Thiosocius teredinicola: one gene and its partner. Each later gene encodes a partner of the first gene's protein in a complex. Links are inferred from orthologs where the notes say so. Each region holds a gene or a part of one and is shown in the gene's direction. Other genes may lie near its edges.

Region 1 (8,112 bases):
GCCTTGACCATCCTTGCCGTGACACATGGCGCAATTGTCGGCAAACACCTTGGCCCCGCGCTGCGCATCGAATCCTTTCTCGGTAGCTGCGACCTCGGGGTAGCCGCGCCCCGCCATATCGCTGTCTCCGGTCGGTGCCCCGCTTGCAAGCCAATAGCTGTATGCAGTCAGCGCAACGATCGTATCGCTGTCCGCAGCGGGGGGCTTGCCGGCCTTTGATGCCTGTGCATTCATCGAGTACGTGAAGCAACCCTGCAGCCGTTCGATGTAGGTATTCACCTTGTCGTTCTTTTTGCGGTACGCCGGATAGGATACCCAGGCAGCCCAGAGGGGAGAGGAGTCGGCCAACCGACCGGCATCCAGGTGGCAGTTAGTGCACGCCTGATCGTTTCCGACATAGGGCGCGGATACGGGATCGGTATTGGTCTGGGTGAAGATGGCCTCACCCTGGCGAACCATGTCGCCGAACGGCCCCACCGGGAACTGTTCGCGGGATGGAGGCGTAAACGTCGCCTGCTGACCCGCGTCGGGTGCCGGCGTTGTGCCCGCAACTGGCTGCTTGGGAGGTGCCTGCACCAGGTTGTCGGCGGCTATCGTTTTGCCTGGCGGCATCGATGCATAGTAGGTCGCCAGCAGATCGATCTCTTCCTCGCTGAGCGAGGTGGCGACGTGTTTCATCAGGCCGAGCGGATCGTTGCGTCGGGCACCTGACTGCCATGCCTTGAGCTGTGCTTTGAGGTAGCTTGCGTGCTGACCGGCGATGCCGGGAAAGTTTGCGCCGACACCCTCACCCGATGGGGCATGGCATTGGTTGCATCCCGGTAGCTTACGTTGCGGCCAGTCTCCCCAGGTGGCGAGGTGGTTGGCGCGTTGCAGCAGGTCGCCCTCGAGCGGGCTGGCCTTTGGACCAGACCCGGATGCAGCCGGCAGCAGAGAGTAGTAGCGGGCAACCGCATTAATTTCACTGTCTGCAAGGTTGGTGGCGATAGGCGTCATGATCGGGTTGTTGCGCGTACCGTCGCGGAAGGCGTGCAACTGCGAGACGAGGTAGTCGGCATTCATGCCGGCGAGTCGTGGGAAACCGCCGGCGGCCATGCCTTGTCCGTCGCTGCCGTGGCAGCCTATGCAGGCTGCCGCACCGTTGCTGTTTCCTTTCTTGGCCAATTGCTCGCCGACGTCTTGGTCGGCGAGGGCAGGCGTCGCGCCTGCGGTCAGCCAGGCCAGCAGCCCGGCCGTGAAAATCAAGGCTCTGCATTGATAGCGATTGACGTTGTGCATATCTTGCCTTCCTGTGTACTGCGTTTGTTGGCAACCAGTTCTTCGCGGATGTCTTCGGCTGCGCGTCGAACCGTCTGCTCGAACGCGCGGTCGGTCTATTGATTCGCCGGTAAATGGCCGAGGGTAGGGAACTCCTACTTTCCTTGGGTCTGGTCCGGCAGCGATGGCAGCCTTCAGACGCCTGTGCGATCGAAACTGCGTACCGTGTTGTAAGAGAGGTGGCAAGCTGCATGCCACATGCACCTTCGCAAATTGGCACGGACTAACGAGGCGCGGTGCCGCGGGATGTCTTTTGCCCGGTTGAATTCAACCAGCCGGTCTGGCGCAACTGCACCAGTTAAGTAGCGATTAAAGGCCAGTGCGATCGCCGATGAACGTCGCTCGCCGCTCGCCTGTCGCGGGCGAATCGTCAAACGTTGGGTCGGTCAGGTCGGCAGGAACAAACTGACCGACAGGTGAGAGGCGTCCGGTGTATGAACCTCGAGCTTGCCATCGAGCAGGCGCGTCAGGGTGGTCGCCTTGCCCAGGCCGTCGCGCAGGCGCTCGGCTGCCGAGTCGCTGGCAGCATTGGTGTCGAGCCGGATCTGCGGTAGTTGCAACTGAACGCCTCCGCTGACTGTTTCGACGCAGACAGTCGCCGGGCTGGGTACGCCGGCCTCGAACAACTCCGTCACATGGACGAGGATCTGGTAGATCGTGCGCATCACTTGTTTGCGGGGCAGGGTAACCGGCGCCTGATCGTCTGCCGTGCAGCTGCAGGCCCAAGCGGTGGCGTAGCGCTGGTTGACGATCTCACACAGTTGGACAACGGTCTCGTCCAGGTTGAAGGTCGTGGCATGTTCCAGCGGCTGGCTGATCTTCGCACTGATCGGTTGTAGCGTTGCGAGGCCGACATCGATCTGTTCCTTGAACAGCTTCAGGCGCTCGGCAACGTCGGCGTCGGTCGTCTCGCTAAGCAAGTTGTTGCACACAGCCGCCAGCGCCGCATAGTTGTTGCGCGATTTGTGGATGATGTATTTCACCACATCTTCCCATTCGTCGACGGCCTCCCATTGCACGAGTTCGCCGTAACGCTCCATCAGAGAAGCGATATTTGCCGATGTGTCGGCTTCTTCATTTTTGCGGTTCTGTTTTTCCATAATCTCGTGCCGAACTTCGCCAGCCTCGTCCGCCAGGGTCGACCCCGGAGCTTCGCGTTGAGTGCAGGTCCAATGTCGAGAGTCGCCCTACAGTTCACAGATGAATCGGCTCCGGCCTCCTGTCTGCAGACGATCCGGTAACCCGATCTCCGGATCGTTGCGATTTCCACGACGGATACAAAAATGTTATTGCCAGTAGGGCCGGGTGCGATAGGTGTCGTAAATTTTCATCTCGTAGTCCCGGTCGGTGAAATCCGGCCAGTCATCTTTTTCGAACCCTTCGGCCAACGTCAACCTCGCGCGGTCGATATCCAGAAGCAGACCGTTGCTCTCGCCATCCAGGTGGAATGCGTTCCAGGGCACAGGAAACAGCTTCTCGCTGACGCCCAGGAACTGACTCATGTCCAACAAGGCGTAGGAGACCAGTCCGGTATCCGTGTCGATCATGACCTCTTCGACGTTGCCGAGATTTTCGCCTTCCAGGTTCTTAACATAGCCACCGATAAACGCTCGTGCCGAAATGTTCATAACTCCTCCGACTCGCCTCTAACAAAGATACGGGAACCAGCGACTGAAATACCCGTTTCGACCCTGGTCGCCGCCCACGCGGAACGCGACCATGCTGCTCCGAGTTCAGCACTAACCGTGCCAGCCCTGGCCAGCAAGGCGCTGTGCCGCCGATAGGGGATGTACAAACCACAGGCGGCGGCGTGTGTCGGCTTATCGTCGACCATCGAACAACTCTGAAAGCCCCGGCGGCGGGTCGCTCCCGATGGGTGGCTGAATACAGACGAGCGGTGGTCGATTAGCACCTCGCACCCGGTTTCGCGACGTCGGCACGCCCGCTTTAACGCCGTCCGATCGTGCTTTGGCACATTGGCATATGGCTTGCCCTAACGCTCCGAAACGCCGATCGGCGTCGTATTCAGTGAACACATCGACAGAGAACACGGGGCACCACATGGCAACGAAATCCGGCACACGAAAACGCAAATCATCGACCGCTAAAACAGTGATCGCCGACATCGAAACGCCGATCGGCAGCGGTGGCGAGATTCAACAGGCGCCCGATCAGGGCAATGGCGAGACGCTGACCACCCAACAGGGCGTACCCGTCAGCGACAACCAGAACTCGTTGAAGGTCGGCCAGCGCGGCCCGACCTTGCTGGAAGACTTTCACTTCCGCGAAAAGATCTTCCACTTCGATCACGAACGTATCCCCGAGAGGGTGGTGCACGCGCGTGGCTACGGGGCACACGGCTACTTCGAAACCTATGAGTCGCTTGCCGACCTCACCAGCGCCGACATCTTCCAGCGCAAGGGCGATAAGACACCGGCGTTCGTCCGGTTTTCGACTGTGGCCGGCAACAAGGGTTCGGTCGACCTGGCACGCGACGTTCGTGGTTTCGCCGTGAAGCTGTATACCAAGCAAGGCAACTGGGACATCGTCGGCAACAATATCCCGGTGTTCTTCATTCAGGATGCAATGAAGTTTCCCGACCTGATCCACTCCGCCAAAGATGAACCCGACCGCGGTTTCCCGCAGGCGCAGACGGCGCACGACAACTTCTGGGATTTCATCTCGCTGACCCCCGAAGCCATGCATATGGTCATGTGGATCATGTCCGACCGCGCGATACCGCGCTCGTTCCGTTTCATGGAAGGCTTTGGTGTACACACCTTCCGCCTGGTCAACGCCAAGGGACAGTCACGCTTCGTCAAGTTTCATTGGAAACCGAAGTTGGGTATGCAATCGGTAACCTGGGACGAGGCGGTCAAGATCAACGGCGCCGACCCGGACTTTCATCGTCGCGACCTGTGGGACACGCTGGTCGCGGGCGATAAGGTCGAATGGGAACTCGGGCTGCAAGTGTTCGATGACAAGTTCGCCGACAAGTTCGAATTCGATGTGCTCGATGCCACCAAGCTGATACCCGAGGAACAGGTGCCGATCAGGATCGTCGGCAGGCTGGTGCTCGATCGGGTGGTGGACAACTTCTTTGCCGAGACGGAGCAGGTCGCCTTCTGCACGCAGAACATCGTGCCCGGTATCGATTTCACCAACGATCCGCTGTTGCAGGGGCGCAACTTCTCGTACCTGGACACCCAGGTCAAACGCCTGGGCGGACCGAACTTCACCCATATCCCGATCAATGCACCGAAGTGCCCGTTCCATCACTTTCAACAAGATGGCCACATGGCGATGAACAATCCCAAAGGACGGGTGAACTATGAGCCGAACTCGTGGGGTAGCGACGGCGGACCACGTGCGTCGAGCGATGGTTTTACCTCGTACCCTGCCGAGGAAAGCGGTGAGAAAGGCAAGTACCGATCGGAAACCTTTGCCGATCACTACAGTCAGGCGCGTCAGTTCTACGTCAGTCAGGCCGATGTCGAACGTGAGCACATGCGCGACGCGTTGGTCTTTGAACTGAGCAAGGTGAAAGAACCCAATATTCGGGTACGTGTGGTCGCTCACCTACTCAACATCGACAAGGGCCTGGCGGAAGGCGTCGCCGAGGGGCTCGGTATCGCCCAGTTGCCGAAACCGGCAACAGCGGCGCGTGCACCGATCAAGGACCTGCCTGTATCCGATGCGCTCAGCATGCTGAAGAATCCACCGCAGACCTTTGCCGGCCGCAAGCTGGGCGTGCTTGTGACCGAGGGATTCGACGGCAAACTGTTGGCCGCCTTGCGCAAGGCCGCAAAGAAGGAAAGGGCCAACATCACCCTGGTGGCGCCGGTCGCCGACGGCATCGAAGACGACCAGGGGCAGCGACACGCCGCGGATGAGATCCTCGAGGGTGCACCGTCGGTGCTGTTTGATGCGGTTGCGATTATCGTTTCCGAGAAAGGGGCGGATGACCTGTTGATTGAAAACGCCGCACGCCAGTTCATCGCCGATGCGATTTCCCACAAAAAGTTCGTGGCCTATAGCAAACAGGCACGTGAGTTGGTCGAGGCATGTTTGCTGAATGGGTCCCTTGATGACGCGGGCATTGTGGAGTTGTCGACCGGCAAAAGTGCATCCGGCTTCATCGAGGCCTGCGGCGAATTGCGTTGTTGGGCGCGCTAGATGATCCGCGACAAGAGAGCATTGCCGGGGTCGAACGGTAGTTTGGGCCGGTCCAGTGGACGCCCTTGGTAGGGCAGGGTGGTGACGATCAGTTGGCCAGGGTGATCTCAACCACCCGGCCACCACCAACCGGTTGGTTGCGGTAGGGCCACATCAGCCGCTCGCTGAGCTGAGCGGTCAACTGCAGGCCCAGACCGAAACCGGTGGCCTCGCCATTGCCGTTGTCATGTGTGTCGGCCTGCCGATTTTCGATGCGCACCTCGCTACGCCGCTGGGTGATCTTCACCTGGCCCTCCCAGGTGTGCTGGAAGGCGTTGCGGATCAGGTTGCCGAGCACGATGCGTGCGGCGGTATCGGGTAGTTCGGCGATACTCTGGTCGGTCTGCAATTCGACCTCGACATGCTTGTCGGCGAGCAGGTAGCGATTGTCGTCGACCAGCTGTTTGATGAGGTCGCCGATCGACACCATCTGGGTCGGCAGCGTTTCGAGCTCATCGCGGCTCAGCCACAGCAGGGTCTCGGTGAGATGCTGCATGGTCTGGCTGGCCCGATCGATACGGTCATAGGCCTTCTGCTGCGACTTGTCCGGCAGGTGCTTGTGATCGAGTTGCAGTTTGCGGATCAGTTCGACGTTGCTGCGGATAACGCTGATCGGTGTGCGCAGTTCATGACTGGCATGGCGCAGAAAACGGTGCTCGCGTTCGACCGATTGCTGCACCGACGACACGCTGTTCTTGATCAGCTGCGCCAGCCGGTTGAGCTCAGGATAGGCAAAGTCGGGCACGGGTTTGGTGATGTTGTGCGCGTCGAGTGCCTGCGCCCAGCTGCCGAGCTCGGCAGCTGGGCGTGATACGCGCTTCATCAACAACCAGATGATCACGGCGAACGCCAGGGCGCTGGCGGCGCTGATCATCAACAGCGCCTTCATGTTGCGCGCGATGTTGCGACCCACGAGGCGCGAGGCGTTTTCGCGGGTGAAGGTGCGCGAGATCAGCAATTCGTCGCCGTTTACGCGAAACCGCATCAGGAAGTGAATGGCATCCGGGCGCTGCATGAAGCCCGACGCATCGTGCTTTTGCAGAAAACCGACGCGGGTAGGTGGTTCGCCGAAGCTGTCGCGGACGGCATCGGGCAGCTGATCCCAGCGGTTGCTGATGGTATAGCCGTCGAAACTGTTGCTTTCGCTGTAGTCGGCGGAGGGCGTTGATTCGACGAAGCTGTTGACGGCCGCTTCCATATTGGCGGCGATGATGTTGTCCATGCCGCGCATGAAATACTGAGCCGTCAGCACCGAGTAGCCGATGACCAGCACGATACCGAGCGCCAGTACCGCCAGCGCGATGAACCAACGTAGGCTAATCTGGCGTTTCATCGTTTTCGCTCCGCACGGCAAAACCGTGACCCGCGATCGTGTGCACAAGGCGCGGCCCCGCAGAACCGTCGACCGCTTTGCGCAGGTTGAAGATATGCACCTTGAGGCTGTTGCTGTCGGGTGGTTCGTCACCCCAAACGGCGTCTTCCAAGGTTTGACGGCTGACGGTGTTTGGCGAGGCGCGTAGCAATACCTCGAGCAGTCGCCACCCGGTCGGCGACAAGTGGATCAATTGGTCGGCCCGTGCCACCGTCTTTTCGCTGAGGTTCATGACGAGGTCGGCACAGCGCAACACATGCACCTGGCCGCTGCGACGTCGTGCCAGCGCATGCACCCGAACAACGAGCTCCTGGAGTTCGAACGGCTTGACCAGGTAGTCATCGGTGCCTGCGCGGAAGCCGTCGATCTTGTCTTCCAGACGGTCGCGGGCGGTCAGCATCAGTACCGGGGTGTCGTCACCGTCGGCGCGCAGGCGCTCGCAGACGCTGAGCCCATCGAGACGCGGCAGGTTCAGATCGAGCAACAACACATCGTAACGCGCCTGCTGTGCGAGGTTGAGCCCGGCAACGCCGTTGCTGGCGTGGTCGCAGCGTATCTGTTCGAGCTCGAGGTACTGCACGATTGTTTGCGCAAGATCGAGGTCGTCCTCAACCAGAAGTGCGTTCAGCATGGCGAGCCGTTTTCTCCGCGGTGAACAAGGCGTTTTTGATCCGCTTCAGCAGGTCGGCGATGTCGTGCTGGATCAGCAACAATGCCGGTATCAGGATCAATGTGATCACTGTAGCAAACATGATCCCGTAGGCGACCGATACGGCGGCCGGAATCAGGAACTGGGCCTGGCGCGAGGTCTCTCCAAGCAGCGGCATCAGGCCGGCGAAGGTGGTGAACGACGTGAGCAACACCGGACGCAGACGCTCGCGGCAGGCGCGGCTGATCGCCTGGTGCAGATGAGCGGCGTCCGGCTTGTGTTCGTTGAAGCGCGCCACCAGCAGCAGGCTGTCGTTCACCACGACGCCGCTCAGCGCGATGATACCGTTCAACGACAGGATGCCGAGCGACAGGTCGTTCAGCCAATGACCGAGAATTGCGCCGACGATGCCGAACGGGATCGCGGTCATGATCAACACCGGTTGGGAGTACGACTTCAGCGGTATCGCCAGCAGCAGGTAAATGACGAGCAAGGCGAGCATGAACATGTGCGTCATCGATGTCTGCGTTTCGGCCTGCTGCTCGGCCTCGCCGGCAAA
Region 2 (5,493 bases), 1.7 Mb from region 1 along the record:
CAATGTAATCACGGTCGCCCGACCTGGGCGCAGATGGACATGCAGTCGCTCGACAAGCTGTTCTTGCGCGGACGTTGAACACCTTGCCGGCGACCAACGCATTGCCGCCCGCCATTCTACTGATGGGGCCTACCGCGTCGGGCAAGACGGACCTGGCGATCGCGCTGCGCGAGCACCTGCCGGTGGAGTTGATCAGCGTCGATTCGGCCATGGTGTATCGCGGCATGGATATCGGTACCGCCAAGCCGTCAGCGCAAGAGCTGGCCGCGGCGCCGCACAGCCTGATCGATATCTGCGACCCGGCAGAGGCCTATTCGGCAGCCCGCTTTCGGCAGGATGCGCTGGCCGAGATGGCGGCAATCTCACAACGTGGCCGAATCCCCTTGTTGGTCGGTGGCACCATGTTGTACTTTCGCGCGCTGCAGTATGGCCTGTCCGAACTGCCGTCGGCCGATGCGTCGATTCGCGAACGCCTCGAGCGCGAGCTGAAGTCAGACGGCCTGGCGGCGCTGCATGCCCGCCTGGCGTCGGTCGACCCCGTCGCTGCGCAGCGCATCCACCGCAACGACCCGCAACGAACCCTGCGTGCGCTCGAGGTGTTCGAGGCGACCGGCAAGCCGTTGAGCGAGTTGCAGGGTGGTCCGGGCGAGGGGATGCCGTTCCAGGCGATCAAGCTGGTGCGTTGTCCGGCGTCGCGAGCCGAGCTGCACCGGCGCATCAACGACCGCTTCGTGCGCATGCTCGAGCAGGGGTTTGTCGATGAAGTCGAGCGGCTGGTGGGGCGGGGTGACCTCGATCCGGATATGCCGTCGATGCGCTCGGTCGGTTACCGTCAGGTGTGGGCATGGTTGCGTGGGGAATTTAGTCGCGAGGAAATGGTCGAAAAAGGCCAGGCGGCGACCCGCCAACTGGCCAAGCGGCAAATGACCTGGTTGCGTAGTGAGAAAGATTGTCATTGGTTGGACGAGGCTGGCGATGTATTGAAACAGGCAATGACAATCATCAGTAATTCAAGCGGGAAAGCTACGCCGAGCTGACTTCATAAGTGATGTTGTGAAGCGGGTCTAAAGCCAAGAGACGGCTAATAAATCCAATTATCGGAGTAAATCGCTGTGCTATAGTTTTCATGCATCGCACACACAGGGATCGATTGGTGCAGTGGCGCTGGCCAAGTTGGACTGAAGCGCTGCACCGTATCTACGCACTGAGTTGTTTGGCGTAAAGACAAATTAAACCTAAACAAAATAAATCTAGGGAGCCCTCTCCATGTCAAAGGGACAAAGCCTTCAGGATCCGTTTCTAAACGCGTTGCGCAAAGAGCGCGTTCCGGTATCTATTTTTCTTGTGAATGGAATCAAGTTGCAGGGAACCATCGAATCGTTCGATCAGTTCGTTGTCCTGTTAAAGAACAGTGTCAGCCAGATGGTATACAAGCACGCTATTTCGACAGTCGTGCCGGCGCGCAATGTGCGCATCCAGCACGCGCATGGTGATAGTGACGGTGAGGCCGAACCCGGTAACGCCTGACTTAGATTTTTCGCCCGAACTGCTGCGTCCGACCTCGAGCCCCGGCTCGGGGCCGACGAGTTCTGCGTGGCTGAAAACTACGTGACCGTCAGTCGTGTTTGAACGTCCGCAAAGCGGCGAAAAAGCCGTACTCGTGCACGTCGGTCTGCACGGTGCCCCACGACCCGAAGAACTGCAGGAGTTCACCGAGTTGGCGAGCTCGGCGGGCGCGCAGCCGCTCGCCCTGATCTCGGGTCAGCGCAAGGTGCCCGATCCGAAGCTGTATGTCGGCAGCGGCAAGGCCGAAGAGATACACCAGCAGGTGTTGGCACTGGGCGCCGAGTTGGTGATCTTCGACAACACCTTGTCACCCAGCCAGGAACGCAATCTCGAAAAGGTCTTCGAGTGCCGTGTGCTCGATCGCACCGGCCTGATTCTCGATATTTTCGCCCAGCGCGCCCGCTCTCACGAGGGCAAGCTGCAGGTTGAATTGGCGCAACTGCGCCACCTGTCGACCCGCTTGGTGCGTGGCTGGACCCACTTGGAACGTCAAAAAGGTGGTATCGGCCTGCGCGGACCGGGTGAGACCCAGCTCGAAACCGACCGCCGCCTGCTCAATCAACGAATCGACCAGATCGGCAAGCGCCTGGCACGGGTCGACAGCCAGCGCGAGCAGGGGCGTCGCTCGCGGCGCCGCAACGAGGTACCGACGGTTTCCCTGGTCGGCTACACCAACGCCGGCAAGTCGACCCTGTTCAACCGGGTGACCGAGGCCGGGGTGTACGCCCGCGATCAATTGTTTGCCACGCTCGACCCGACGCTCCGCCGGGTCGAACTCGAAGACGGCGCGCCACTCATTTTGGCGGATACGGTCGGCTTCGTGTCGCGCCTGCCGCACGAGCTGGTCGCTGCGTTCAAATCCACCCTGCAGGAGACCGTGGAGGCCGATCTGCTGCTGCACGTGGTCGACGCGAGCAGCGCGCAGCGGGCGGAACAGATCGCCGAAGTCGAGGATGTCCTGGCGCAGATCGGCGCCGACGAAGTGCCGCGCATCGAGGTGTACAACAAGATCGACCTGTTACCGGGCACCGAGCCCCGGGTTGACCGGGATGCCGATGGCAGGCCGCAGCGCGTCTGGCTGTCTGCGGCGGCCGGTCAGGGGGTGGAGCTGCTGTTGGGGGCGCTGGCCGACTGGTTCCGCAGCGACATTATCAATACGAGGGTTTCATTGGGCCCGGCTGACGGTAGACTGCGCGCCTTACTGTTCGAACAGGGCGCCATCGTCAGTGAAAACCACGCCAGTGACGGGGGTTGGGAACTCGAAGTGGAGCTCAGGCGTCAGGACTTCGAGCGCTTGAGGAAGCGTGAATCCGTCCTCGCAGCGCAGTGGCGCGACCAGCCGCCGGCGTTTGACCAAACAGGGTAATGGGCTTTCGCCCTGCACTGTTGGTAGAATCGCCGCGATAAATCGCCTAATGACATCGAATTGAACCAGCGCACGGGAGTAATGCATGGCCTGGAATGAACCGGGTGGGGGCAATCGCGACCCTTGGAATAACAAGGGTGGTGACCAGGGACCTCCGGATCTCGACGAAGTTGTCCGCAAACTGCAGGACAAGATGGGAGGGCTGTTCGGCGGCAAACGTCGTGGCGGCGGAGGCGGTGACGAGGGCGACAGCGGCGGTTCGTCTGGCGGCGGCAGTTTCGCCGGCGTCGGCATCATCGTTGTTCTCGCGGTGATCGTGGTCCTGGCAATGGATTCGTTTTATATCGTCGAGCCCGCAGAACGCGGCGTGGTGACACGCTTCGGCGCCTACCATGTGGTGACGGCTCCCGGTCCGCACTTCAAGCTACCGTTCATCGACACCGTCGACGTCGTGAATGTCGACCAGGTGAACAAATTCCAGCACCGTGCCCAGATGCTGACCAAGGACGAGAACATCGCCGACGTCACGCTCGAGGTGCAGTACCGTATCCAAGACGCGGCAGACTTCCTGTTCCAGGACGCCAATCCGCAGGGCACCATTCATGGCGCCATGGAATCGAGCCTGCGTGAGGTCATCGGTAAGAGCCGCTTGGACGACATCATTACCGAGAACCGTAGTGCTATTGCCGTATCCGTGCAGGACGGCACGCAGTCCCTGCTCGATCTGTACAAGACGGGCCTGAAAGTGACCAACGTCAATATTCAGCGCGCCGAGGCACCGGAGGCCGTGGCCGAGGCGTTTGCCGACGCCATCCGTGCACGTGAGGACAAGGAACGCTTGCAGAACCAGGCCCAGGCCTATGCGCGTGACATCGTGCCGCGTGCCCGCGGTGAGGCCGCACGCCTGATCGAAGACGGTAAAGGTTACAAGGCGCGGGTTGTCGCCGAGGCTGAAGGTGAGTCGCAGCGCTTCCTTGCGCTGAAGAACGAGTATGAAAAGGCACCGCGCGTGACCCGTGAGCGCCTGTACCTGGAAACCATGCAGGACGTACTGAAGAATACCGGCAAGGTGCTGCTCGATGTGAAAGAAGGCAGCAACCTGACCTACCTGCCGCTCGATCGGATGATCCAGCCACCGCAACAGCGCAGCAGCGAATCGACGACCAACAGTCCGTCGGTCAGCCGCATGCCGACCACGAGTTCGACGTCGTCCGACCAAAGCTCGCGTTCGAGCTTTCGCGACAGCCGTAACTTCGATCGCTCGCGGAGGGACCGTTAATGAATTCCGGTAAAGGTATTGTCATTCTGATCGTGCTGGCGCTGCTGGTGGTGATCGGCAGCTCGTCGCTGTTCGTGGTGCGCGAGGCACAGCTGGCACTGTTGCTGCGACTCGGTGAGATCGTCGACGCCGACTTCAAGCCCGGCCTGCACTTCAAGGTTCCTGTGATCCAGGAAGTGGTCAAGTTCGATAAGCGCATCCAGACCCTGGACGCCAACCCCGAGCGTTTTCTGACCATCGAAAAGAAATTTGTGGTGGTCAACTCGTACGCCAAGTGGCGGATCGCCGATGTCGCCCAGTTCTTCCGCTCGACCCGCGGCAGCGCCGACACGGCATCACGCCTGCTGGCTGCACGGATCAATGCGGCACTGCGTGACGAATTCGGTAAACGCACGGTACAGGAAGTGGTGTCGGGTGAGCGCACCGAGATCATGGCCACGCTGGCGCGCAACGCCAACGAGCAGGCCGCCGACCTCGGCGTGGAGATCGTCGACGTGCGGGTCAAGCAGATCGACTTCTCTGACGACATCAGCGAGAACATCTACGAACGTATGCGCACCGAGCGTCACCGGGTCGCCGCCGAGCTGCGTGCACAAGGTGCGGAGGCCGCAGAGCGTATCCAGGCCGACGCCGACAGGCAGCGTATCGAGATTGTGTCGAACGCCTACCGCGACGCGGAACTGCTGCGCGGTGACGGCGATGCGCAAGCCGCCGAGATCTACGCCAACGCGTTCGAGAGCAATCCCGAGTTCTATGCATTCTGGCGTAGCCTCAGTGCCTACCGTGATGTCTTCAAAGACGGCGGCAGCATGATGGTGCTGGATCCGGATTCGGAGTTCTTCCGCTACTTCGGCACCGAAAAGCAGTAACCCGAATCACCCAGATTCGGCACGCAATCAAAGCCGGGGCGATCCACCCCGGCTTTTTTGCTTTGTGCACCGTTCAGCGACGGGCCGCGTGGACAATTCGCGGGTGATCTGGGAAAATTTCGGCTGTTGGTGTCCGGTTTTATCGGCCGGCAACCAAGGTCGAATCGAATGTGGCCGGGTGAACACCCCGGCTTTTTTGTGGATGGAACGATGTGGGACGATCTCTGGGTCGCATTGGCCCTGATGCTGGTGCTGGAAGGTATCCTGCCCTTCGTCAATCCACGAGGTTTCCGCAAGATGATGCAAACGGTCAGCGACATGGATGACAAGGCACTGCGCAATGCCGGCCTGTTTACCATGGTGGCGGGCCTGTTGCTGCTGTATCTGGTGCGCTAACGAATGATGCAAAACAA

The links. The genes of interacting proteins can lie anywhere in the genome.
Region 2: the proteins of B1781_RS08270 (region 1) and hfq are in contact, whole or in part, in a crystal structure (PDB 3VU3), measured with the Escherichia coli proteins. The link is inferred for Thiosocius teredinicola from one-to-one orthologs.

The regions. Positions count from the first base shown.
Region 1 is NZ_CP019936.1:1,699,505-1,707,616, forward strand. The notes cover bases 3,020-5,935. They hold B1781_RS08270 (catalase), read left to right. Parts: upstream 3,020-3,378; coding sequence 3,379-5,493; downstream 5,494-5,935. Other genes in these bases: B1781_RS08275 (sensor histidine kinase), read right to left, coding at 5,582-5,935. In the rest of the region: B1781_RS08255 (c-type cytochrome), read right to left, coding at 1-1,278; B1781_RS08260 (hypothetical protein), read right to left, coding at 1,704-2,417; B1781_RS08265 (PRC-barrel domain-containing protein), read right to left, coding at 2,604-2,945; more of B1781_RS08275, read right to left, coding at 5,936-6,865; B1781_RS08280 (response regulator transcription factor), read right to left, coding at 6,849-7,535; B1781_RS08285 (efflux RND transporter permease subunit), read right to left, coding at 7,513-8,112.
Region 2 is NZ_CP019936.1:3,406,945-3,412,437, reverse strand. Bases 1-2,896 are described here. They hold hfq (RNA chaperone Hfq), read left to right. Parts: upstream 1-1,266; coding sequence 1,267-1,527; downstream 1,528-2,896. Other genes in these bases: hflX (ribosome rescue GTPase HflX), read left to right, coding at 1,622-2,896; miaA (tRNA (adenosine(37)-N6)-dimethylallyltransferase MiaA), read left to right, coding at 123-1,037; mutL (DNA mismatch repair endonuclease MutL), read left to right, coding at 1-78. Outside these bases: more of hflX, read left to right, coding at 2,897-2,932; FtsH protease activity modulator HflK, read left to right, coding at 3,018-4,211; protease modulator HflC, read left to right, coding at 4,211-5,080; B1781_RS16110 (DUF2065 domain-containing protein), read left to right, coding at 5,291-5,476; B1781_RS16105 (ATP phosphoribosyltransferase regulatory subunit), read left to right, coding at 5,483-5,493. UniProt on the Escherichia coli protein: RNA chaperone that binds small regulatory RNA (sRNAs) and mRNAs to facilitate mRNA translational regulation in response to envelope stress, environmental stress and changes in metabolite concentrations.